2 regions of the Pseudoclavibacter sp. CFCC 13796 genome follow, and region 2 is predicted to be linked to the other one. Evidence: predicted binding sites of a transcription regulator. Region 2 holds the regulator's gene; the other holds the start of a gene.
What was found. The regulator LexA, encoded in region 2, represses DNA repair genes until DNA is damaged. The targets are predictions, from matches to a motif close to TCGAACANNTGTTCGA.
Positions count from the first base shown of each region.

Region 1: recA (recombinase RecA) is a predicted target of LexA. The motif match lies at 6,616-6,631, and genes of this name have one in related genera.

Region 1 is NZ_WBKD01000001.1:1,038,496-1,049,737, forward strand. It holds gene F8O07_RS04580 (DNA translocase FtsK) at 1-2,095, shown strand, start outside; gene pgsA (CDP-diacylglycerol--glycerol-3-phosphate 3-phosphatidyltransferase) at 2,101-2,742, shown strand; gene F8O07_RS04590 (CinA family protein) at 2,739-3,248, shown strand; gene F8O07_RS04595 (sulfurtransferase) at 3,302-4,162, shown strand; gene F8O07_RS04600 (amino acid permease) at 4,111-5,577, opposite strand; gene F8O07_RS04605 (helix-turn-helix domain-containing protein) at 5,961-6,296, shown strand; gene F8O07_RS04610 (DUF3046 domain-containing protein) at 6,306-6,542, shown strand; gene recA (recombinase RecA) at 6,776-7,840, shown strand; gene F8O07_RS04620 (regulatory protein RecX) at 7,840-8,598, shown strand; gene miaB (tRNA (N6-isopentenyl adenosine(37)-C2)-methylthiotransferase MiaB) at 8,701-10,203, shown strand; gene miaA (tRNA (adenosine(37)-N6)-dimethylallyltransferase MiaA) at 10,203-11,162, shown strand; gene dapF (diaminopimelate epimerase) at 11,165-11,242, shown strand, end outside.
Region 2 is NZ_WBKD01000002.1:21,241-32,482, forward strand. It holds gene hisB (imidazoleglycerol-phosphate dehydratase HisB) at 1-234, opposite strand, end outside; gene F8O07_RS09080 (histidinol-phosphate transaminase) at 302-1,393, opposite strand; gene F8O07_RS09085 (LysM peptidoglycan-binding domain-containing protein) at 1,490-1,840, opposite strand; gene lexA (transcriptional repressor LexA) at 2,027-2,728, shown strand; gene hflX (GTPase HflX) at 2,738-4,264, opposite strand; gene F8O07_RS09100 (class I SAM-dependent methyltransferase) at 4,293-4,904, shown strand; gene F8O07_RS09105 (AMP-binding protein) at 4,975-6,654, shown strand; gene F8O07_RS09110 (antibiotic biosynthesis monooxygenase family protein) at 6,727-7,035, shown strand; gene F8O07_RS09115 (MTH1187 family thiamine-binding protein) at 7,083-7,388, opposite strand; gene F8O07_RS09120 (TenA family protein) at 7,481-8,167, opposite strand; gene dapD (2,3,4,5-tetrahydropyridine-2,6-dicarboxylate N-succinyltransferase) at 8,164-9,141, opposite strand; gene dapE (succinyl-diaminopimelate desuccinylase) at 9,177-10,259, shown strand; gene F8O07_RS09135 (Ltp family lipoprotein) at 10,355-11,233, shown strand.

The sequences.
Region 1 (11,242 bases), on a different contig from region 2:
CGACCGCTCCGAAGAGAGCACGCAGCAGCCCGGTCGGCGCAGTCGCCCGAGCCGAGCCGAACGCCGTGCGAAGAAGGCCGCAGAGGCAGCCGAGCACGAGGCGATCGAAAGCGCCGAGACGCCTGCCGCAGACGAAGTCGCCGCACTCTTCGACCTTCCCGACGAACCCGCCGCGACCGTGCACGCCGCTGACAACACCCACACCGAGGTGCTCAGCGAGGGGGAGCACGGTGCTGCTCCCAGTGACGAACCAGACACCTTCGAACCTGAGCCTGCCTCGTTTGACGACCCAGAGCATCCCTATCAGCTGCCCGAGATCGAGCTGCTGAGCAAGGGGGCACCCGCACAGGCACGCACCAAGGTCAATGACGAAGTCATCGCACAACTGACCGACGTCATGCAGCAGTTCGGCGTCGACGGCAAAGTCACCGGATTCAGCCGAGGCCCGACGGTGACCCGCTACGAGGTCGAACTCGGTCCGGGCGTCAAGGTCGAGCGATTCACTGCACTCAGCAAGAACATCGCGTACCAGGTTGCCAGCGCCGATGTGCGCATTCTGTCGCCGATTCCCGGAAAATCGGCCATCGGCGTCGAGATTCCGAACCGCGACCGCGAGACGGTGCATCTGGGAGACATCCTGCGGTCGCCGGCGGCGCAGAAGAGCCACCATCCGCTGACCATCGGCGTCGGCAAAGACGTCGAAGGCGGCTTCGTGCTGGCGAACCTCGCCAAGATGCCGCATCTGCTGGTGGCCGGCTCGACCGGGTCGGGCAAGTCGAGTTTCGTGAACTCGATGATCACCTCGATCCTGCTGCGTTCCACGCCGGCACAGGTGCGACTCGTCCTGGTCGACCCGAAGCGTGTGGAACTGTCGAACTACGCCGGAGTGCCTCACCTGATCACCCCGATCATCACCAACCCCAAGCGGGCGGCAGACGCGCTGCAGTGGGTGGTCAAAGAGATGGATCACCGCTACGACGATCTGGCCAACTACGGCTTCAAACACATCGACGACTTCAACAAGGCCGTCGTCAACGGAGAGGTGCAGCCTCCTGCAGGCTCGAAGCGCGTGCTCAGGCCGTATCCCTACCTGCTGGTCGTCGTCGACGAGCTCGCAGACCTGATGATGGTTGCGCCGAAAGACGTCGAAGACTCGATCGTGCGCATCACTCAGCTCGCCCGTGCCAGCGGCATCCACTTAGTGCTCGCGACGCAGCGACCGAGCGTCGACGTGGTCACCGGTCTCATCAAGGCCAACGTTCCGAGCCGTCTCGCGTTCGCCGTGACCAGCGTCACCGACTCCCGCGTGATCCTCGACCAGGCCGGCGCAGACAAGCTGATCGGGCAGGGTGACGCGCTCTTTCTGCCGATGGGTGCCAACAAACCGGCTCGTGTCCAGGGCTCCTGGGTCGAAGAGAGCGAGATCCATGCGATCGTCGATCACGTTCGACAGCAGGCCAACCCGGACTACCGCGAAGACGTCACCGCTGCACCAGAGGCCGAGAAGAAGCACATCGACGCCGACATCGGCAACGATCTCGAAGATCTGCTGGCTGCGGTCGAGCTGATCGTCTCGAACCAGTTCGGCTCGACATCGATGCTGCAGCGCAAGCTGCGCGTCGGCTTCGCCAAAGCCGGGCGTCTGATGGACCTGCTCGAGTCGCGTGACATCGTCGGCCCCTCTGAGGGGTCGAAGGCGCGCGATGTGCTGGTGACGCCAGAGTATCTGCCGAACGTCTTGGCCTACCTGCGAGGCGAGCGCGACAGCATCTACGACGCCGATGACGACGGAGCCGACGGTGCGACGCCAGCCGCGGGCGGCGACGCACCCAGCGGCGGGTATCCGACGGGCTCGGCCGGCAGCGCGGCCGGGCAGTCTCATGAGAGCCGCAACGCCCAACACGAGGCTGAGTCAGCCGCAGCGCGCGGGCACGTCGCCGGCTATGGCGGTCCCGACAACCACGCACCGACTGGACCCGACGCCCGAGGTGTCGATCCCAGCAAACCGGTGCTCTCGAACGATCTTGACGACTTGGACGACGGCCGTCGGCATGGCGGCTCGAGTCAGGACGCCTGGCAGCTGACAGGAAGATGACCCAGATGACCACACCCACCCCGGCGCGCTCGAGCGACGCTCAGCCCTCACCCTGGAACCTGCCGAATGCGATCACGGTCGTGCGCATCCTCTTCGCACCCGTCGTCTTCGTGCTGCTGCTGGTCGACGCGGCCGGGGTGCACGGCGGCGGTCTGCGCTGGTGGGCGACCGCGCTGTTCATCGTGGCGATGGCCTCAGACGGCGTCGACGGTCATCTCGCGCGCAGCTGGGGGCAGATCACCGACTTCGGCAAGATCGCCGATCCGATCGCAGACAAAGGCATGACCGGCCTGACACTCATCGGCCTCAGCGTCGTCGGCGATGTGTGGTGGGCCGTGACAATCGTCATTCTGCTGCGTGAGATCGGCATCACGATCTATCGCGTCATCGCTCTGCGGTCGCACCTGGTGATTCCCGCCTCGCGTGCCGGCAAACTCAAGACGGTGGTGCAGTCGGTCGCCATCGCCTGTGCCCTCGCACCCTTCGCGCTCCACGTCGCCTGGTTCCAGTGGATCACATGGGCGCTGCTGGCAGCGGCAGTGCTGCTCACTCTGTACAGCGGCGTCGCCTATGCCGTCGATGCCGTTCGCGGGCACCGAGCGCGCTCGTCTGCCGACGACACAACACAGCCAGGAGGCACCCGATGATGGCAGAACAGCCGATCAGTCGGCAGGGATTCATCATTCAGCACTACACGCGGCTCGGGCTCACCATCGCCGTCGCAGAGTCGCTCACCGCAGGTCTCGTCAGTGCGGCGCTGGCCGATGTGCCCGGTGCATCGAAGGTGCTCGCCGGAGGCATCACGGCCTACCAGACTCCGCTCAAGCACCGCCTGCTCGGCGTCGACAAACAGCTGCTCGAAGAACGCGGCGCGGTCGACCCGCAGGTGGCCGAAGAGATGGCGCTCGGCGTGCGTGAGCGGCTGGCCCAGGGGCCGCTGGTCTCGACCGTGGGCATCTCGACCACGGGAGTCGCCGGCCCTGACTGGCAGGACGACCAGCCTCCAGGCACGGTCTTCATCGGCCTGGCGTCACAGTCCGGCGTGACTCATTTCGCGCATCACTTCGGCGGCAGCCGTCAGGCGATTCGCGAGGCAACGGTCTCGGCCGCCCTCGACCATCTCTGGGAGCACATCGATCTCGGCATGCGCTGATCGGAGTCGCCCTGCTCGACGCCTGCTGCACAACTCACCGACGAAGGAGTCATATGGCCATCGATCCGCTCATCTCGACTGACGACGTCGCGGCGCTCATCGACCAGCGCGGGCAGGCGGATGCTCCCCGTCTGGTGCTGCTCGACGTGCGCTGGCAGCTGGGCAATGATCGCACCCATGACGAGTATCTGGCAGGGCATCTGCCCGGAGCGATCTACGTCGACCTCGACGTCGAGCTCGCCGATCCTGCCGCACCAGAGCTCGGGCGGCATCCACTGCCCTCAACCGCACGCTTTCAGCGAGCTGTGCGGAGGTGGGGGCTGCGCCCCGAAGACTTGGCGGTCGTCTATGACGACGTCGGAGGCATCGCCGCGACGCGCGCCTGGTGGCTGCTGCGAGACGCCGGTTTCGACAACGTTCGACTGCTCGACGGAGTGCTCGCCAAATGGAGAGCCGAGGGTCGGCCGCTGCAGGCAGGCGACGTCGTCGCCTGCGACGACGGCACGGTGACCGTGCGCTTCGGCCATCTGCCGACCGTCACTATGGACGAGGCGGGCCGACTGCCACAGCATGGCACGCTGGTCGACATCCGTGCGCACGAACGCTACCGCGGCGAGAGCGAGCCGGTCGATCCGCAGGCGGGGCACATTCCGGGTGCGGTGAACGCCCCGACCGATGAGAACCTCGCAGACGACGGCACGTTCCGCTCGCCGAACGAGCTGCGCGAGCGCTTTGCCGGTCTCGGCATCGACGGCACGACCTCCGTGGCGGTGCACTGCGGATCAGGCGTGTCAGCGACACACACGATTCTGGCGCTCAGCCTTGCTGGAATCGATGCGGCGCTCTATCCCGGCTCGTGGAGTCAGTGGTCGTCGACGCCCGGACGCCCCGTCACGACTGGCCCGCTGCCCTGACCCGCCTCAGGCGACAGGTCGCCGGGCATTGTCAAACGGTGTCGATCGACGCCTCTGACGAGGCCGATGAGCCAGATCACCAGCGTGATGGCGATCGTGCCGAGCAGCTGCCAGCGAGTCTGTTCGTTCCAGAGCATCAGCCCGGCGAACGCGGCGAGCCCGACGAGCCCGATCCACGACAGCCACGGGTGCCACCACATGCGCAGACTGATCGACCCCTCGCGCTCGAGCTCGCGGTGCAGACGCAGCTGTGATGCGAGCATGCCCGCCCAGACGACCAGCAGCGCAGCGCCGACGAGGTCGAGCAGCACGGTGAAGACCTGACCGGGAATCCACCAGTTGAGGAACACCCCGACCAACGAGAGCACGATCGAGGCCAAGACGGCATTGGTCGGCACTTTGCGTTTCGACAGATGCAGCAGGGGAGCGAACCCCTCACCCTGCGCTGTCAGCGAATAGGCCATGCGCGAGGTCGCGTAGATGTTCGCGTTGAACGCCGACAGCAGCGCGAGGGCGGCGATGATCTGCATGACCGTCGCAATGGCCGGTATGTGAGCCAGCTGCAGCACTGCGACGAACGGGCCGTTCGGGCCGCTGACCGCCGGGTCGTTCCACGGCAGCAGCGTGGCGATGACGAGCATGCTGCCGATGTAGAAGATGAGGATGCGCCAGAAGATGCTCTTGGTCGCCGCGCGGATCGCCTCACGCGGGCGATCGGCCTCGGCTGCGGCGATCGTGATGATCTCGATGCCGCCGAAGCTGAACATCACGGCGAGCAGCCCGGCCGCGACACCGCTGAAGCCCTGCGGAGCGAAGCCGCCGTGTTCGACCAAGTTCGAGAAGCCCACCGGGCCGTCGCCCACAATGCCGACGATCAGTGCGACGCCGATGATCAGGAAGACCACGACGGTGACGACCTTGACCCCCGAGAGCCAGAATTCGAACTCGCCGAAGTTGCGAACGCCCCAGAGATTGACCGCCGCGAACGAGACCACGAAGATCAGCGCCCAGCCCCACTGCGGCACTGTGGGAACCAGCGAGTGGAGAATGCCGGCGGCTCCGCTGATCTCGGCGATGAGCACCATGATCAGCAGAAACCAGTACAGCCAGCCGAGGGTGAACCCGGCCTTCTTGTTGAACGCCTGTGACGCGTAGGTGGCGAACGAGCCTGTCGAGGGGTGTGCCGAGACCATCTCGGCGACGGCGCGCATCACGATGAGCACGAGAGCGCCGGCTACGGCGTAGGAGACGATGATCGCGGGCCCCGCCATCGCGATGCCTGCCCCGCTGCCGAGAAAAAGGCCGGCGCCGATGGCCGAGCCCAGCCCCATCATGGTCAGGTGTCTCGTGCGAAAGCCGCTTCTCGCCTTCGTCGTGCCCGAGCTCGTCTCTGTGCTCGTCTGCCCGTCCTGCATTGGATTCCTCGTCTCTCGGTCGGCGCAGCCAGGCTGTCGGAGGCCGCGGTGAAGCTGGGAACGAGAGGTTCCGCTCCTCGGTGCGCCGCATGGATCTTGGACGAGTCTAGTGCCGGGGCAGCTGCGCGCGACGGGGCCAGGGTCGTCGTGTTCGCCGCCTCAGGGGGTGCACAGCTCTCGCGAAATCGTGTGTACCGCACCGTGGGAATCGTGTGTGTCACACCGCGGGAATAGCGTGCGGTGCGCCTTGGTTGTACCAACAGAACCCCATGACCTTCAGTACTTGTGCATGAGCTGTCACTCTGCATACCTTGTCACAGGGGTGGGCTACTCTGGTTCGTAGCCGCAACAGCCAGGCTCAAGCGGGCCGGAGAGGAGAACCGATGGTATTGCTTCGCCAGGAGCTCGGTGATGTGCTCCGGGATCTGCGACAGGAACGCGGCCACACGCTTCGCCAGGTGGCCGGTCGGGCAAGCGTTGCGCTGGGGTACCTCAGCGAGGTCGAGCGTGGGCAGAAAGAGGCGTCGAGCGAGATTCTCGCGTCGGTTGCCGACGCGCTCGATGTGCCGGTCTCGCAGATCATGCGTCAGGTGAGTGATCGCATGGCCACGCTCGAGGGCATCACTGCGCATCCCTTCGACGATATGTCGGGCATTCCCGACACGATTCCTGACGAGCTGCTCGACGACGTCGATCGCTACGTTCCTTCAGCGCGCTGAGCCCAGCCGATGCGCAACAGCCAGTTCTGGGAGTTCGTCGAGAACGAGTTCGGCAGCGCGTACGGGCAGGTGCTGGTCGATGACCTTGTGCTGGGCGCCTGCGGCGACGTGACCGGCAGAGTCGCATTGGCCAGAGGCGATGAGCCTCGTGAGGTCTGGCTGGCGCTGTGCGCCGCAGCAGACGTGCCCAAAAGCCGGTGGCATGGCGTCGACCCCAAAGCGGCCAAGAATCGGATGCACTCCTGACGCACTGCCGTCTCATGTCGAATCCTCAGGTCCGTGACGAGGAGTCGAACGCTGGAGACACGCAGATTGCTCTTCGAACATATCTTCGAATCTTCTGCTAACGTTCTCTGCAGAGCGCGTCGTCGCCAGTCTGCTTCTCCACAGACAGTCGACGTCGTACAGGAATGTCAGTGGTCGGCTCTAACGTGATCTTCATCACAGAATGTGAACGTCGACCAGAGATGAGGAAGCACATGGCTGCAGCAAATGATCGTCATAAAGCGCTTGACACAGCGCTGGCACAGATCGACCGCCAATTTGGCAAGGGGTCGGTCATGCGGTTGGGCAGCGACGAGCGTGCACCTGTCGAGGTGATTCCCACGGGTTCGATCGCACTTGACGCCGCGCTCGGCATCGGCGGGCTGCCGAGAGGCCGAATCGTCGAGATCTACGGCCCTGAGTCCTCGGGTAAGACCACAGTGGCTCTGCACGCACTCGCCAATGCACAGAAGAACGGCGGCATCGCTGCGTTCATCGACGCCGAGCATGCGCTCGATCCTGACTACGCTCACAAGCTTGGCGTCGACATCGACCAGCTGCTCGTCTCTCAGCCCGACACCGGTGAGCAAGCGCTTGAGATTGCCGACATGCTGATCCGCTCGGGGTCGATCGACGTCATCGTCATCGACTCGGTGGCTGCGTTGGTTCCGCGAGCCGAGCTCGAGGGCGACATGGGCGACTCGCATGTGGGTCTGCAGGCACGACTGATGAGCCAGGCCCTGCGAAAGCTGACCGGTGCGCTTTCGCATTCGAAGACCACGGCGATCTTCATCAACCAGCTGCGTGAAAAAGTCGGTGTGTTCTTCGGCAGCCCTGAGACCACCTCAGGCGGAAAGGCACTGAAGTTCTATGCATCGGTGCGTCTTGACATCCGTCGCATCGAGACTCTGAAAGACAGCGGCAGCGCAGTGGGCAACCGCACACGTGTCAAAGTCGTCAAGAACAAGATGGCTCCGCCGTTCAAGCAGGCCGAGTTCGACATTCTCTACGGCGAAGGCATCTCACGTGAGGGCGGTCTGATCGACTACGGTGTCGACAACGGTTTCGTGCGCAAGTCTGGGGCGTGGTACACCTACGAAGGTGAGCAGCTCGGTCAGGGCAAAGAGAACGCTCGACAGTTTCTCAAAGACCACGCCGAGATCGCCAACGAGATCGAGACCAAGATCAAGGTCAGTCTGGGCATCATCGCAGCTCCCGAATCCGCAGAAGAGTCGAATGTCGAATCGCTCGACGATAAGCGCGTGGCAAAAGAGGCCTGATGAACGACGACAATGTCGTCAGTCTGGGGGCCTGGCGCAGAGATGCCGACGACCGGTCTGAACAGACTGCGACTGCTTCCAACCATCGGCAGCAGAGCGCTGACGCCTCGGTGATCTCGCTTTCACCTCGAGTTCGCGCTGTGCAGGGCCAGGGCCAGGCTCACACAGAGGCCCAGACGCAGACACCAGCTGCAGGCCCGACAGGCGAAACCGAGCATCACACCGACGAGCTCGACGCTGAGGGTGCGCTGACCGGCGCAGCCGACGCGGCGACAGCCCTCGGCGAAATGCTCGGAGCCGATCCTGAACTGCTGCAGGCCCGAGCCGAGCTCGACCGTCTGCTGACGCGTCGAGACCGAACGGAGTCAGAACTCCGCGGTGCGCTGTACGCACACGAGATCGCGCCGGCAGCGGTCGACGCCGTGATCGCCGAAGCACAGCAACGCGGCGACATCGACGACCGCCAGATCGCTCAGGACATCGCAGAGCAGATTCTGCGTCGTCGAGGCCAGGGCACGATAGTCATCCGACGTGCACTCGAAGAGCGCGGGCTCGACCGCTCGGTCATCGACGACACACTCGCCGACCTCGACGGCGATCAGCAGGTCGATCGAGCTGAGGCTCTGGCTCGCAAGCGACTGCGCAGTCTGGGCGCCCAGACCCCCTCGGCTCAACGCCAGCGGCTTTCGGCGACGCTGCAGCGCAAAGGCTTCGACTCTGAGACGGTTCATCTTGCCATCGCCAGGGTGCTTGGCTAGGTTCGCCGAGGCGGCACCTCTGCAGAGCGTTTCGTGGCGTACGAGCCGCGCAGAACGGAGGCGTTCTGCCGTATCACCGACGTCGCCTAGAATGACTTCATCATGAGCACCATCGAACAGAGCGCACCACACACCGACCAGCCCCGCACCTACGAGGTGCGCTCGTTCGGCTGCCAGATGAACGTGCACGATTCCGAGCACCTGCGTGGATCACTCGAGGCTGCTGGCTATGTCGAGGCAGACGGGCAGGAACCCGACGTCATCGTGCTCAACACCTGCGCTGTGCGTGAGAACGCCGACAATCGCCTTTACGGCAATCTCGGTTACCTGGCCTCGGTGAAACGGGAGCACGAGGGCATGCAGATCGCCGTCGGGGGCTGTCTCGCTCAGAAAGATCAGGGGCGCATCACCGAGAAGGCCCCTTGGGTCGACGTGGTCTTCGGCACTCACAACATGGGCTCGCTGCCGGTGCTGCTCGAACGCGCGCGACACAATCATGAGGCGCAGGTCGAGATTCTGGAATCGCTTGAGGTCTTTCCGTCGACGCTGCCGAGCAAGCGGGAGTCTCATGCGTCCGGGTGGGTCTCTATCTCAGTGGGCTGCAACAACACATGCACGTTCTGCATCGTGCCGTCACTGCGTGGCAAAGAGAGAGACCGCCGGCCGGGCGACGTGTTGAGCGAGGTCGGAGCTCTTGTCGATCAGGGCGTGATCGAGGTCACGCTGCTCGGGCAGAACGTGAACTCATATGGCGTCGGCTTCGGAGACCGCAAGGCCTTCGGCAAGCTGCTGCGCACCGCCGGTGCGATCGACGGGCTTGAGCGTCTGCGGTTCACCAGCCCGCATCCGGCCATGTTCACCGCCGACGTCATCGATGCGATGGCTGACACTCCCTCAGTCATGCCGCAGCTGCACATGCCACTGCAGTCGGGCTCAGACAGAGTTCTCAAAGCCATGCGCCGCTCGTACCGCAGCGCCAAGTTCCTGCGCATCCTCGACGATGTTCGCGACCGTATGCCTGACGCCGCCATCAGCACAGACATCATCGTCGGGTTTCCCGGCGAGACCGACGAAGACTTCGAACAGACTCTCGACGTGGTGCGCAAGTCGCGCTTCGCCAGCGCGTTCACCTTCCAGTACTCGATTCGTCCCGGTACTCCGGCAGCCACTATGCCAGATCAGGTGCCCAAGGCTGTGGTCCAAGAGCGCTATGAACGACTGGTCGAGGTGCAGAACCAGATCTCGCTCGAAGAGAACCGTCAACAGATCGGTCGCAGCGTCGAGGTGCTGGTCGCGCCCGCCGAGGGACGCAAAGATCACGCGAATCATCGTCTCAGCGGTCGCGCCGCAGACAACCGCCTCGTCCACTTCAGCGTGCCGGCCGGTGCAGATGCGCCTCGTCCCGGCGATTTCGTGACGGTTCCAGTGACCGACGCTGCCCCTTTCCACCTGCTGGCCGATCCGCGAGCAGACCAGTATCGGGTGCGCCGCACCGTATCCGGCGATGCCTGGGAGGCCGCCGAAGCCGACGCCTGCGCCGTCGACGACGGGCGAGTCAGTCTCGGCATGCCGAGTATTCCGATCAGAGCGACCACCGCATCCTGATGGCGCTGATCGTCATCGCAGGCGCCACCGCCACAGGAAAGAGCGCGCTGGCCGTCGACGTCGCCCTCGCACTGCGCGAGCAGGGCATCCTCAGCGAGATCGTCAACGCCGATGCGATGCAGGTCTACCGTGGCATGGACATCGGTACGGCGAAGATCACGGGGCTCGAACGTCGTGGCGTGCCGCACCATCTGTTCGATGAGCTCGACATCACAGAAGAGGCGACAGCGGCCTGGTTCCGCGAACGTGCCAGAGCCGTCATCTCCGAGATGCAGCAGCGCGGCGTTCATCCCATCATGGTGGGCGGGTCGGGGTTCTACATCGAGGCCGTCATCCATCAGCAGCAGATGCCAGGAACCGACCCGGCCATTCGATCGCGACTCGAGCAGCAGACAGCAGATCTCACCGACGAACAGCTGCACGATCTGCTGTGTGAAGTCGATCCGATCGCGGCGGATCGCATCGACCAGCGCAACAGACGTCGCGTCATCAGAGCCATCGAAGTGTATGAGCTCACCGGCAGACCATTCAGTTCGTTCCGCGCGGATGCCGCCGAGCTGTGGCAGCCCACGAGGCTCTTCGTGCTCGAAGACGAGCGTGCTGTGCTGAACGCGCGCATCGCCGAGCGCACCCAGGCGATGTGGCGCGGCGGAATGCTCGACGAGGTTCGCACCCTGGATCGGCAGGGGCTCGCCACCAGCCCGACGGCGATACACGCCACGGGGTATCGTGAGGCGCTCGAACAGCTGCACGGCCGCTGCTCCGAGACCCAGGCCGTCGAAGACACCGTGCTCGCCACGACGAGACTCGTCAAGAAGCAGCGCACCTGGTTTCGGCGATACCATGATGCTGTGCGGCTGCACACCGGAGACCCTGGGAACATCCGATGCATCGCCGACGCTGTGGCTGACGACCTCGCACATGACGTCGATGCCCGGGCAGATCACGAAACGGAGTGACGATGACCACGATTGCGTTCACCAAGGGGCAGGGCACCGGCAACGACTTCGTGCTCGTCGAAGACGCCGACGGCACGCTC
Region 2 (11,242 bases):
CAAGACGATAGCGGTGTCTTCGACGGTGTGATGCACATCGATGTCGATGTCGCCGGTCGCCTCGATATCGAGGTCGATGAGCGAGTGTCGGCTCAGTGCCGTGAGCATGTGATTGTAGAAGGGAACCCCGGTCTCGATGTGCGACGTGCCGGTGCCGTCGAGATCGACAGTCACGCGGACTGACGATTCAGAGGTCTCTCTGCGCACGGTCGCTCGACGCGATGATTCAGGCATCTCTCTCCCTTGTCAACTGCCCTCGTCCAGGGCGATCAGCCGCCCGGAGGCAATACGATCACCTAGTCTAACCGGCGGTGACCGGCGTGGCGATTCGTTCGAAGGCGGCAAGGAACGCGCTGGTCTCGCTCTCGGTTCCGGCGGTGACACGCAGCGTGTGCGGAATACCGTTGTCGCGAACGATGATGCCCTCGGCGAGCAGACGAGTGAAGGTGTCTTTCGGGTCTGCCACGCCACCGATCAGCACGAAGTTCGACTCAGAGGGATAGGGCGTGAAGCCGAGCTCGGCAACTCGCTGTTCGATGCGGTCTCGTTGCGCGCGGATGCGATCGACGTTGGCGAGCATCGCCGACGCGTGACGCAGTGCGGCTTCGGCCGCGGCCTGAGTGAGCGCAGAGAGGTGGTAGGGCAGCCGCACCAGCCGAAGTGCGTCGACGAACGCCGGATCTGCGGCGAGATAGCCGACCCGCGCACCCGCATAGGCGAACGCCTTGCTCATGGTGCGCGAGATCGCCAGACGTGGGCGTCCCGGCAGCAGTGTGAGTGCGCTCACGGCATCGGAACCGCTGAACTCCTGATAGGCCTCGTCGACGACCACGATGCCATCAGTTGCGGCGTATGCGGCTTCGATCACCTCGAGCGCGGCGCCAGTGCCGGTGGGGTTGTTGGGCCGGCAGATGAACACGAGATCTGGACGGTGCTCGCGGATTGCCGTGGCAACGGCATCTGGGGTGAGAGTGAAATCAGCCTGCCGATCAATCGGCAGCCAGGCCGTCTGTGTTCCGGCTGCCAGCAGCGGGTACATCGAGTAGGTCGGTACGAAGCTCAGCAGTGACCGACCTGGCCCACCGAATGCCTGCAGCACCTGCTGCAGCACCTCGTTCGAGCCGTTTGCCGCCCAGACCTGCTCTGGGGTGACACCGTGGCCGAGGTAGCCGGCCAGGGCTTCGCGCAGTGCGGTGAACTCTCGGTCGGGGTAGCGGTTCAGACCGGCGACCACACCAGCGACGCTCTCTTGGATGTCGCGAACGGCTTCTGAGGGAAGTCCAAAGGTGTTCTCGTTCACATTGAGTTCGATGGACACGTGCAGCTGCGGTGCGCCGTACGGCTGCTGTCCGACGAGTTCTGCGCGAAGGGGAAGATCATCAAGAGTGGTCACAGACGCAAGTCTACGCGCGCACTCTCGCACAAACGACGAACCGACAGGACGGTGTCATCAAGACTCCGGTCTCGATCCAATCGGCGAGTTCGTCGTTCAGGCGTCGAGCAGATGAGCGGGAATGATCAGCTGTTCACCAGGATGCACCGTGGCGTCGTCGAGGTGGTTCGCTCTGCGGATCTCGGCGACGGCGTCGCGCACGTCATGACGCGGGGCGGACAGCTGTGCGATGTCCCAGAGCGTGTCGCCGGGCTGGACCTGCACTCTGGTGACTTCGATCGGCTCGTCGTCACCGGCGAAGGCCTGGGTACCGAATGAGATGGCCGCCACAATCACTGCGGTCAGCAGCATCACCAGTGCCAGCGCCCGCACCTGCCGGCCACGACGCGTGAGACGTGCTCGCGTCTTGACGATGGGTGCCGAGGAGAGGTTGTTGGTCGCGTCCATGAGAAGTCCTTTCGAACGTGTCTTTCGAATATATCTTCGAATCTGCGTTTGGGCAACCCACCCACGCCACGCCTGTTCGAAGACATCTTTGGTCAGATGCCCATCGTTCGGATAAAGTTTCGAATAGGCATCACCTGAGTCAGTGCACCACGACCCACTGACATCACGCGCAGAAGGACTGAAAATATGGCCACGAGACCGCACACGTCGACGACGTCAGGCCGTGGTGACCGCTCACGGCTCAGCAAGAAGCAGCAGAGCATCCTCGCATTCATCACCGAGTCGATCAGCGACCGCGGGTATCCGCCGAGCATGCGCGAGATCGGCGATGCAGTCGGTCTCTCGTCCCTGTCATCGGTGACCCACCAGCTCAATCAGCTCGAACTCGCCGGCTGCATCCGCCGCGACCCGAAGCGACCGCGCGCACTCGAAGTGCTCATCGAGCAGGAGCCGACGGCCGTCGCCGAACCACCGTCGACTCCGGCACAGCAGGCACTGGCGGTCGTCTCAGAAGAGACCGCGATGGTGCCACTGGTCGGTCAGATCGCCGCGGGCTCCCCCATCCTCGCCGATCAGCACATCGACGACGTCTTTCCGCTGCCGAGACAACTGGTCGGGCAGGGCGAGCTCTTTCTGCTCAAAGTGCGCGGAGACTCCATGATCGACGCCGCAATCTGCGACGGCGACTGGGTCGTGGTGAGGCAGCAGCAGGACGCCGTCGCCGGTGACATCGTCGCCGCACTGCTTGAAGAGGAGGCCACGGTGAAGACGTTCCGTCAGCGTGACGGGCACACCTGGCTGCTCCCTCAGAACACCCAGTACGAGCCGATCCTCGGTGACCACGCGGTCATCCTCGGCAAAGTCGTCGCCGTGCTGCGCTCTGTGTGATCGCGGCGCTCACTGCACGGCAGCAGCTGTGACGGCAACCCCGTCAATCTGCTCTGCCAGCTGCGGGCTGACGCGCGCATGCAGCCGTGTGCCCTTGTCCAGGTACTCGGTGTGCAGCACCTGCCCGTGCTCGTGCGCCTGCGCAACGAGGTCGCCGCGGTCGTAGGGAACCACGACATCGATTTCGACGCCGGGGTCGGGCAGCGCCGTCTCGATGCGACGCACCAGGTCGGCGATGCCCTCACCGGTGCGAGTCGAGACCATCGAGGCCTCGGGTTCCATGGCACGAAGCACCATGCGACGCTCGTCGTCGACGAGGTCGATCTTGTTGAAGACCAGAATCTCGCGTGCCCCCTCCAGTCCCGACTCCGTCAGCACAGTTCTCACCGCTTCGATCTGCGCCTGTGGATCGGGATGCGAGCCGTCGACGACGTGCACGAGCACATCTGCGTCGGCTGCCTCTTCGAACGTCGACCGGAACGCCTCGACGAGCTGGTGCGGCAGACGCCGCACGAAGCCGACTGTGTCGCTGAGTGTGTACACCCGACCGTCTTCGGTCGTGTTGCGACGCACGGTCGAGTCAAGAGTCGCGAACAGCTGGTTCTGCACGAGTTCGTCCGAACCGGTGATCGCATTGACCAGCGACGACTTTCCCGCGTTGGTGTACCCGACCACGGCAACCGACGGAATCGCGAAACGGTCGCGGTTCGCACGCTTCGCGGCGCGGGCCGGAGCCATCGCCTTGATCTGTTTGCGCAGCTTCGCCATGCGCGTGTGAATGCGCCGACGATCCATCTCGATCTGCGTCTCGCCCGGACCACGCGAGCCGATGCCCTCACCGGCAGCAGCACGGCCGCCGGCCTGACGGCTCAGCGACCCGCCCCAGCCTCGCAGGCGCGGCAGCATGTACTCCATCTGCGCGAGCTCGACCTGGGCTTTGCCCTCTCGGCTCTTGGCGTGCTGGGCGAAGATGTCGAGGATCAGCGCGGTGCGGTCGACGACCTTCACCCGCACGACGTCTTCGAGCGCACGCCGCTGGCTCGGGGCGAGCTCAGTGTCTGCGATGACGGTGTCGGCCCCCAGCGCGGCGACGAGCTCTTTCAGCTCATGGGCCTTGCCATGACCAAGATACGTGCCCGGATCAGGGTTCAGCCGGCGCTGCAGCAGCGCATCCAGCACTCGTGATCCGGCGGTCTCTGCCAGTGCGGCGAGCTCGGCAAGCGAGTTCTCGGCATCGGCAAGACTCCCCTGCGTGTACACACCGATCAGCACGACGTTCTCGAGCCGCAGCTGCCGGTACTCGACCTCTGAGACGTCTTCGAGTTCGGTTGAGAGCCCTGCAACGCGCTTCAGCGCCGCACGTTCGAATCGCTCCTCGTCACCACCGTGAGCCTCGCTCGCCTCAGACTGCAGCGCCTGAGCATGGCCGACCTTCACAGTGGTCGAATCGATCTCTCGGCTGAGAGCCTCCGTCGCCTGCTCACGAGCCTCGATCCTTTGCAGCAGCTCGTCCAACGGGCGCCCGGAATCTGTCATGTATATGTACCTCCACTAACCTGAACGCATGGCTCAAGAGCATTATTTCGCCGAACACCCACAGGTGGCCGCGCATTGGCGCGACATCGACGTCGATCTCGATGGTCGCACACGCACAGTGGCCGTCGCCAGTGGCCTGTTCTCCCCTGACGGGCTCGACAAGGCCACCCGCATCCTGCTCGATCACGTGCCCGAGCCGCCGCAGACCGGTCAGGCGCTCGACATCGGGTGCGGCTGGGGCCCGATCGCACTGACGCTTGCCCTGCGTGCACCGCATCTGCGGGTCTGGGCGGTCGACGTGAACGAGCGGGCGAGGGATGCCACCACGCGCAACGCCGATCGCCTCGGTCTCGAGGGGATCACCGTCGCCTCTCCCGACGGCGTGCCCGACGATGCTGAGTTCGACGTCATCTGGGCGAATCCGCCGATCCGCATCGGCAAACAGGCGCTGCACGAGCTGCTGCTGACCTGGCTGCCGCGGCTCGCTCCCGGCGGCACAGCCTGGCTCGTCGTCGGCAAGCAGCTCGGTGCTGACTCGCTGCAGCGCTGGCTGGCCGAGGAGCTGCCCGGCGACTTCGAAGTGCGCCGTGCAGCCACTGCGCGTGGATTCCGTGTGATCCACATTCGGCGCGACGCCTGACGTAGGCTGTCTGCCGGGCGCAGCAACGGCGGTGCGCCTTCCTGAGAAGCACGACGAGACTGGAGCCCAGATGACCGAAGCGCAGCAGCCCGACACCGAGATCGCTCGGCTCATCGACGAAGAGATCACCCGTTGGCGTGCCGTCTACGACGCACCCGAGGCGAACGCGATCGATCTGCTCCTGCGGACGCATCCTCGCGATGCGGTGGCCTTCCGCACCGTCGACGCCGACTGGAATGCCGTCGACCTCACATTCGGCGACCTCGACGAGCTCTCGCAGCGCTCGGCTCGGGTGCTCGCCGATCTCGGCGTCACTGAGGGCTCCCGCGTCGGCGTCATGATGGCTCGATCAGCCGACTACATCGGCATTCTGCTCGGCATCTGGCGTCTCGGCGCCGTACACATCCCCCTCTTCACCGCCCTCGCGGCGCAGGCCATCGGCATGCGGGTCAACGCCGGTCGTGCCACTTTGGTCGTGGCCGACGCGAGCCAGCGACACAAGCTCGACCCGAGCGAGGATCTGCCGGCAGACGGGCGCAGCTGGAGCATCCTGCGCGTCGACCCGATCGACGACGACACGACGGCAGCCGCGCACCCGGAATGGGCCGACGACGCGGTCTTCGGCCCGCTCGTCGAAGCGGCCGAGCCCCTCACCGAATCGGCTTCGATCGGCGGTGACGGCGTGCTCGCGCTGCTCTACACCTCTGGCACGACCGGGGCGCCGAAGGGCGTCCCGCTGCCGATGAAGGCACTGGTGTCGTTCCGCTCGTACATGGTCAACGGGCTCGATCTGCAGCCCGACGACGTGTTCTGGAACGCCGCCGACCCGGGCTGGGCCTACGGGCTCTACTTCGGGGTGCTCGGGCCGCTGGTCGTGGGCCACACGAACCTGCTGCCGCACGACAAATTCACCGCCGAGCAGGCCTGGAACGTGCTCAGCCGGTTCGGCGTCACCAACTTCTGCGGAGCACCCACCATGTTCCGTGCCATGCGCAACGACCCGCAGAGCGACCTGCCCGTGCGCCTGCGCCGCGCGTCGTCTGCAGGTGAGCCCCTGACGCCTGAGGTGCTCGAGTGGTCGCGCGATGTGCTCGGAGCCGAGCCACACGATCACTACGGACAGACCGAGCACGGCATGCTGATCGGGGTGCCCTGGCGCGAGGGCATCTCGCTGCCGGCCCAGGCCGGTTCGATGGGTGTGACACTGCCCGGCTGGCACTGCGAGATCCTTGATCAGGATGCTGACCGGCCGGCCAAGGCCGGCGAGGTGGGTCGTCTCGCCTTCGCGCCCTCCGAGAGCCCGGTCTGGTGGTTCCCGGGTTATGACGATGCGCCGCAGAAGACCGCCGAGCGCTACACCGACGACGGCCGCTGGTACCTCACCGGAGACCTCGCCTGGCAGAGCGACGACGGTCAGCTGCACTTCGTGTCGCGCGACGACGACCTCATTCTGGCTGCTGGCTATCGCATCAGTCCGCTCGACGTCGAGAGCGTGCTCGCCATGCACCCGGCCGTGCGCGAGGTCGCGGTCGTCGGCAAGCCCGACGAGCTGCGCGGCGAGGTCGTCGCGGCCTATATCGTGCTCGCTCAGAGCTTCACCGGTGATGAGACGCTCATTCACGAACTGCAGCAGGAGGTCAAGACCCGCTACGCGGCGCACGCCTATCCGCGGGTGATCGAGTTCGTCGACGAGCTGCCCCGAACCGCGAGCGCGAAGGTTCAGCGCTACGTGCTCAAAGAGCGGGCCTGATCGTCGGCGCTGCCGACTGCCGTGGGGCCGCCTGAGCCCCTCGGAACGAGAATCGCAACAGAAGGAGACAACATGTCAGTCGTCGTCATCAATGCGCTTGAGGTGCCCGAAGGCGAGGGTGCCGAGCTGGAGCGCCGCTTCGCCGCTCGCCGTCACTCGGTCGACGGGCAGCCGGGCTTCGAGAGCTTCCAGCTGCTGCGCCCGACCGCGGGTGAGGATCGCTACTTCGTGCTGACGCAGTGGGCGACGCAGGAGGACTTCGAACACTGGCGCGACAGCCGTGCGAACCATGCTGCGCACGCTCACGGCGAGGGCCACAAGCCGGTCGCCACCGGGGCGCATCTGCTTGAGTTCGAGGTCGTCGACCTCGAAGAAATCTGACCTGATCCGGGAGGCATTCCCGCGACGGATCTGTACGCAGCGGCGTCTCAGAGCTCGTCGATGGCCTGTTCGAGCCGTTCGAGCTTGCCGGTGATCTCGCCGGTGTGACCTGGGCGGATATCCGCCTTGATCACCAGCGAGACCCGCGACCCGAACGGCTCGACCGCCTCGGTGGCACGCTTCACGACGTCGAAGACCTCATCCCAGGTGCCTTCGATCTCAGTGAACATCGACGAGGTGCGATTGGGCAGACCAGAGTCGCGCACGACCTTGACAGCCGCGGCGACCGCATCGTGCACCGACGCATCGGCTCGGCCAGTGCCCGACGGCGCCACAGAGAATGCCAACAGCATGATTGCCTCCTCAGACTCTCAGTTCTCGTTCAGTCGGTGCCCACGGTGTCTCGGTGCATCCGTCTCAGCTCATGCGCCTCCGTGCATCTGGCTCAGTGCTCAGGCCAGCGCTCGCGGAGCTTCGCCGTGCGCCAGAACAGCAGCTCGTAGCGCGTGGCGATCAGGAATGCGTCGAGCATGCGCTGGCGCTCGTCGGCGCCGACCTGCTCTGCTGCTGCATCCGTCCAGCGGCGGGCTTCGGCCACGGCGTGCTGAAAATCCTCGCCGTCATAGTTGGCCACCCACTGCGCGAACGGATGCTGCGGATCGGCCGCGAGCACGTCGTGCGCGTGCACGGCCAGCCGAGCCGAGACATCCGCATACACCCAGAAACACGGCAGCAGAGCAGCCGCGGCGACGGCGTACGACTCGGTCGCGGCAGTGGCGACGAGGTACGACGTATAGCCGAGCGAGGTGGGCGACGCCTGCAGCGGCTCGCGCACCTCTTCGGCACGGCCGTGCGGCAGCAGCGTCTCGTGCAGCTCGGTCTCGCCGGTGCTCGCTTCGGCTGCGGCGCCCGCCCAGAAAGCGGCGCTCTGCGGATCGGGCGCGTGGGTCGCCACAAAGGCGAGCGCCTTGGCGTAGCCCGTCAGGTAGAACGAATCCTGCCGCAGATAGAACAGGAAGTCGTCCATGTCGAGCGTGCCGTCACCGAGCTCGCGCAGAAAGTCGAGTTCGTCGATCTGCGCACGCAGCCCCGCCGTGAGCGTCCAGGCCTCGTCGCTGAACGCGGCACTCAAGCGTGCAGCTCCGGGTTCAGCTCGATGCCCTGACCCTTTCGACGCAGCGCCTCGACCGCACCGGTGACCGAGTTGCGACGGAACAGCAGGTTGCTCTCGCCGCTCAGCTCAACGGCCTTGACGACGCGCTGTGTGCCGCCTGCACCAAGCAGCGTGACCTTGGTGCCAGCCGTGATGTAGAGCCCTGCCTCGACGACGCTGTCGTCACCGATCGAGATGCCGATGCCGGCATTCGCGCCGAGCAGCGCATGCTCGCCGATGCGCACGCGCTCGCGACCGCCGCCCGAGAGCGTGCCCATGATGGATGCGCCGCCACCGATGTCCGACCCGTCGCCGACCACGACGCCCTGCGAGATGCGCCCCTCGACCATCGACTCGCCGAGAGTGCCGGCGTTGAAGTTGACGAAGCCTTCGTGCATGACCGTCGTGCCCGGAGCGAGGTGTGCGCCCAGACGCACGCGAGCGCCGTCTCCGATGCGCACGCCCTTGGGACTCACGTAGTCGATCAGACGTGGGAACTTGTCGACCAGCAGCGCAACAACGCCTGCCGCGCGCAGCTGCCCTCGGCGACGGTCGAAGGTGTCGGGCTCGACCGGCCCGCGGTTGGTCCAGACGTTGTTCGGCAGGTGGCCGAAGATGCCGTCGAGGTTGATCGAGTTGGGCTGCACCAGCAGATGCGACAGCAGGTGCAGGCGCAGATACGCGTCAGCGGTGTCTTCGACGGGCTGCTGCAGGTCGACGACCACTGAGATCACCCGACGTTCGACCTCACGCAGCTCGTCTCGCGCCTGATCGCCTTCGACGAGCCCCGCAAAGTGCGACTCGAGCCCCGGCTGCTGGCCCGGCGCGTCTTCAACTCTCTCGAGCAGCTCGGGCAGCGGGAACCACACGTCCAGCACATCGCCCTTCGCAGTGAGCGTGGCGAGGCCGGTGCCGAATCCGATGCGGGGTGCGTTGTCTGGGGTGTCAGTCATAGGCACAGATTGTACCCGTCGCTACCATGTTGACCATGAACACTTCGCCCGACGCTCTCGACCTCTCCGGCTCGGTCATCGACCTGACCCGCGCCATCTGCGACATTCCGTCTGAGTCGGGTGACGAACGGCGGCTGGCCGACGCGGTCGAGCATGCGCTGCGCACGCAGACCGACCTCGAGGTGCTACGCAACGGCGACACCGTTGTGGCGCGCACGCACCTCGGACGCGACCGACGAGTGCTTCTGGCGGGGCACCTCGACACCGTGCCGATCCGGGACAACGTGCCGACCACCACCACGACTGACGCCGAAGGCACCTGGCTGAACGGTCGTGGCACCGTCGACATGAAGGCCGGTGACGCCGTGTTCCTGGCCGTTGCGGGTCGTGTGCCCGCCCCGAGCGTCGACATCACCTATGTCTTCTACGACAACGAAGAGGTCGCCGCCGACCTCAACGGTCTGGGCCGAGTCTCTCGTGAGCACCCTGAGTGGCTGGCCGCCGACTTCGCCATCCTCGGCGAGCCCACCGGTGGCGAGATCGAAGGCGGGTGCAACGGCACGTGCCGCTTCCTGCTGCACACTCGGGGCCGGCGCGCGCATTCCGCCCGCGCATGGGTCGGGGTGAATGCGATTCATGCCGCCGCCGGCATTCTCGACATTCTGCGCGACTTCGAGCCCGAGACGATCACGGTCGACGGTCTTGCCTACCGCGAGGGTCTCAACGCCGTAGGCATCACGGGAGGTGTCGCCGGCAACGTGATTCCCGACGAGTGCACCGTGCACGTCAACTATCGCTTCGCACCGAGCCGCAGCGCAGCCGAGGCAGAGCAGCGCATGCGCGACCTCTTCGCCGGCTACGAGATCGAGTTCATCGATATGTCGCCGGGGGCCCGCCCTGGGCTCGACGCCCCGATCGCCAAGGAGTTCGTCGAGGCCGTCGGCAGCGAACCGAAGCCGAAATACGGCTGGACCGATGTCTCCCGCTTCAGTGCGCTCGGCATCCCCGCGGTCAATTTCGGCCCCGGAGACGCACTGCTGGCGCACGCCGACGACGAACGTCTGCGCGTCGACGAAGTGCCGGGCTGTCTGGATGCGCTGGTCGCCTGGCTGCGCTGACCCCGGGTGCGCCAGGCTCAGTGAACACTCGGCTGTCGGTGGGAGTGGTTATTCTCAGATAACACACAGCCGATTGATGATTGGAGCTTGGCCACATGACCAACAACACCCCGAGTACCCCTCCCGCAGGTTGGTACCCCGACCCGCAGCAGCCAGGTGCAGAACGATACTTCGACGGCACCGGGTGGACGGCACAGCAGCGAAACCCGAATGCTCAGTTCGGCGCTCCACAGCAGGGCCAGTCGCCGAAGAGCTTTCTGGCCACCTGGCTGCTCAGCCTGTTCTTAGGCTCTCTGGGCATCGACCGCTTCTATCTCGGCAAAGTCGGCACCGGCATCCTGAAGCTCATCACCCTCGGCGGCTTCGGCATCTGGTCACTGATCGACCTCATTCTGACCCTCACCGGCAACGCAACTGACAAACAGGGGCTCAAAGTGCGCCCGGAGGGCAAGCAGGCGACCATCGCCTGGATCGTCTCTGCCGTGGTCGTCGTACTCGGCATAGCCTCGGGTGCCACCACAGGCACCACGCTGTCGTCAACCACGACGGGCGTCGGCACGTCGGCAACGCAGCAGCCATTCGCATCGAGCACACCCACGAATGAGGCACAGACCGATGCTGCCCCCAAGACCGAAGCCACACCTGAGGCCGCACCGGCCACGAGTGCGCCCGAGCCTCCGGCGGGCTCAGTGTCTCAGACACAGGCCGCGCGAAAGGCGCAGAACTACCTCGATCTGACCGGCTTCTCACGAGATGGCCTCATCAAGCAGCTCGAGTTCGAGCACTTCTCGGCTGCCGACGCCGCCGCCGCGGTCGACTCGTTGAACGTCGACTGGAATGCCCAGGCCGAGCGCAAAGCTGCCGACTATCTGAAGCTCACCGGCTTCTCGCACAAGTCACTCGTCGATCAGTTGGTCTTCGACGGGTTCACGGCTGCCCAGGCCGAGCACGGGGCCCAGAGCGCCGGACTCTAGCGTGCATCG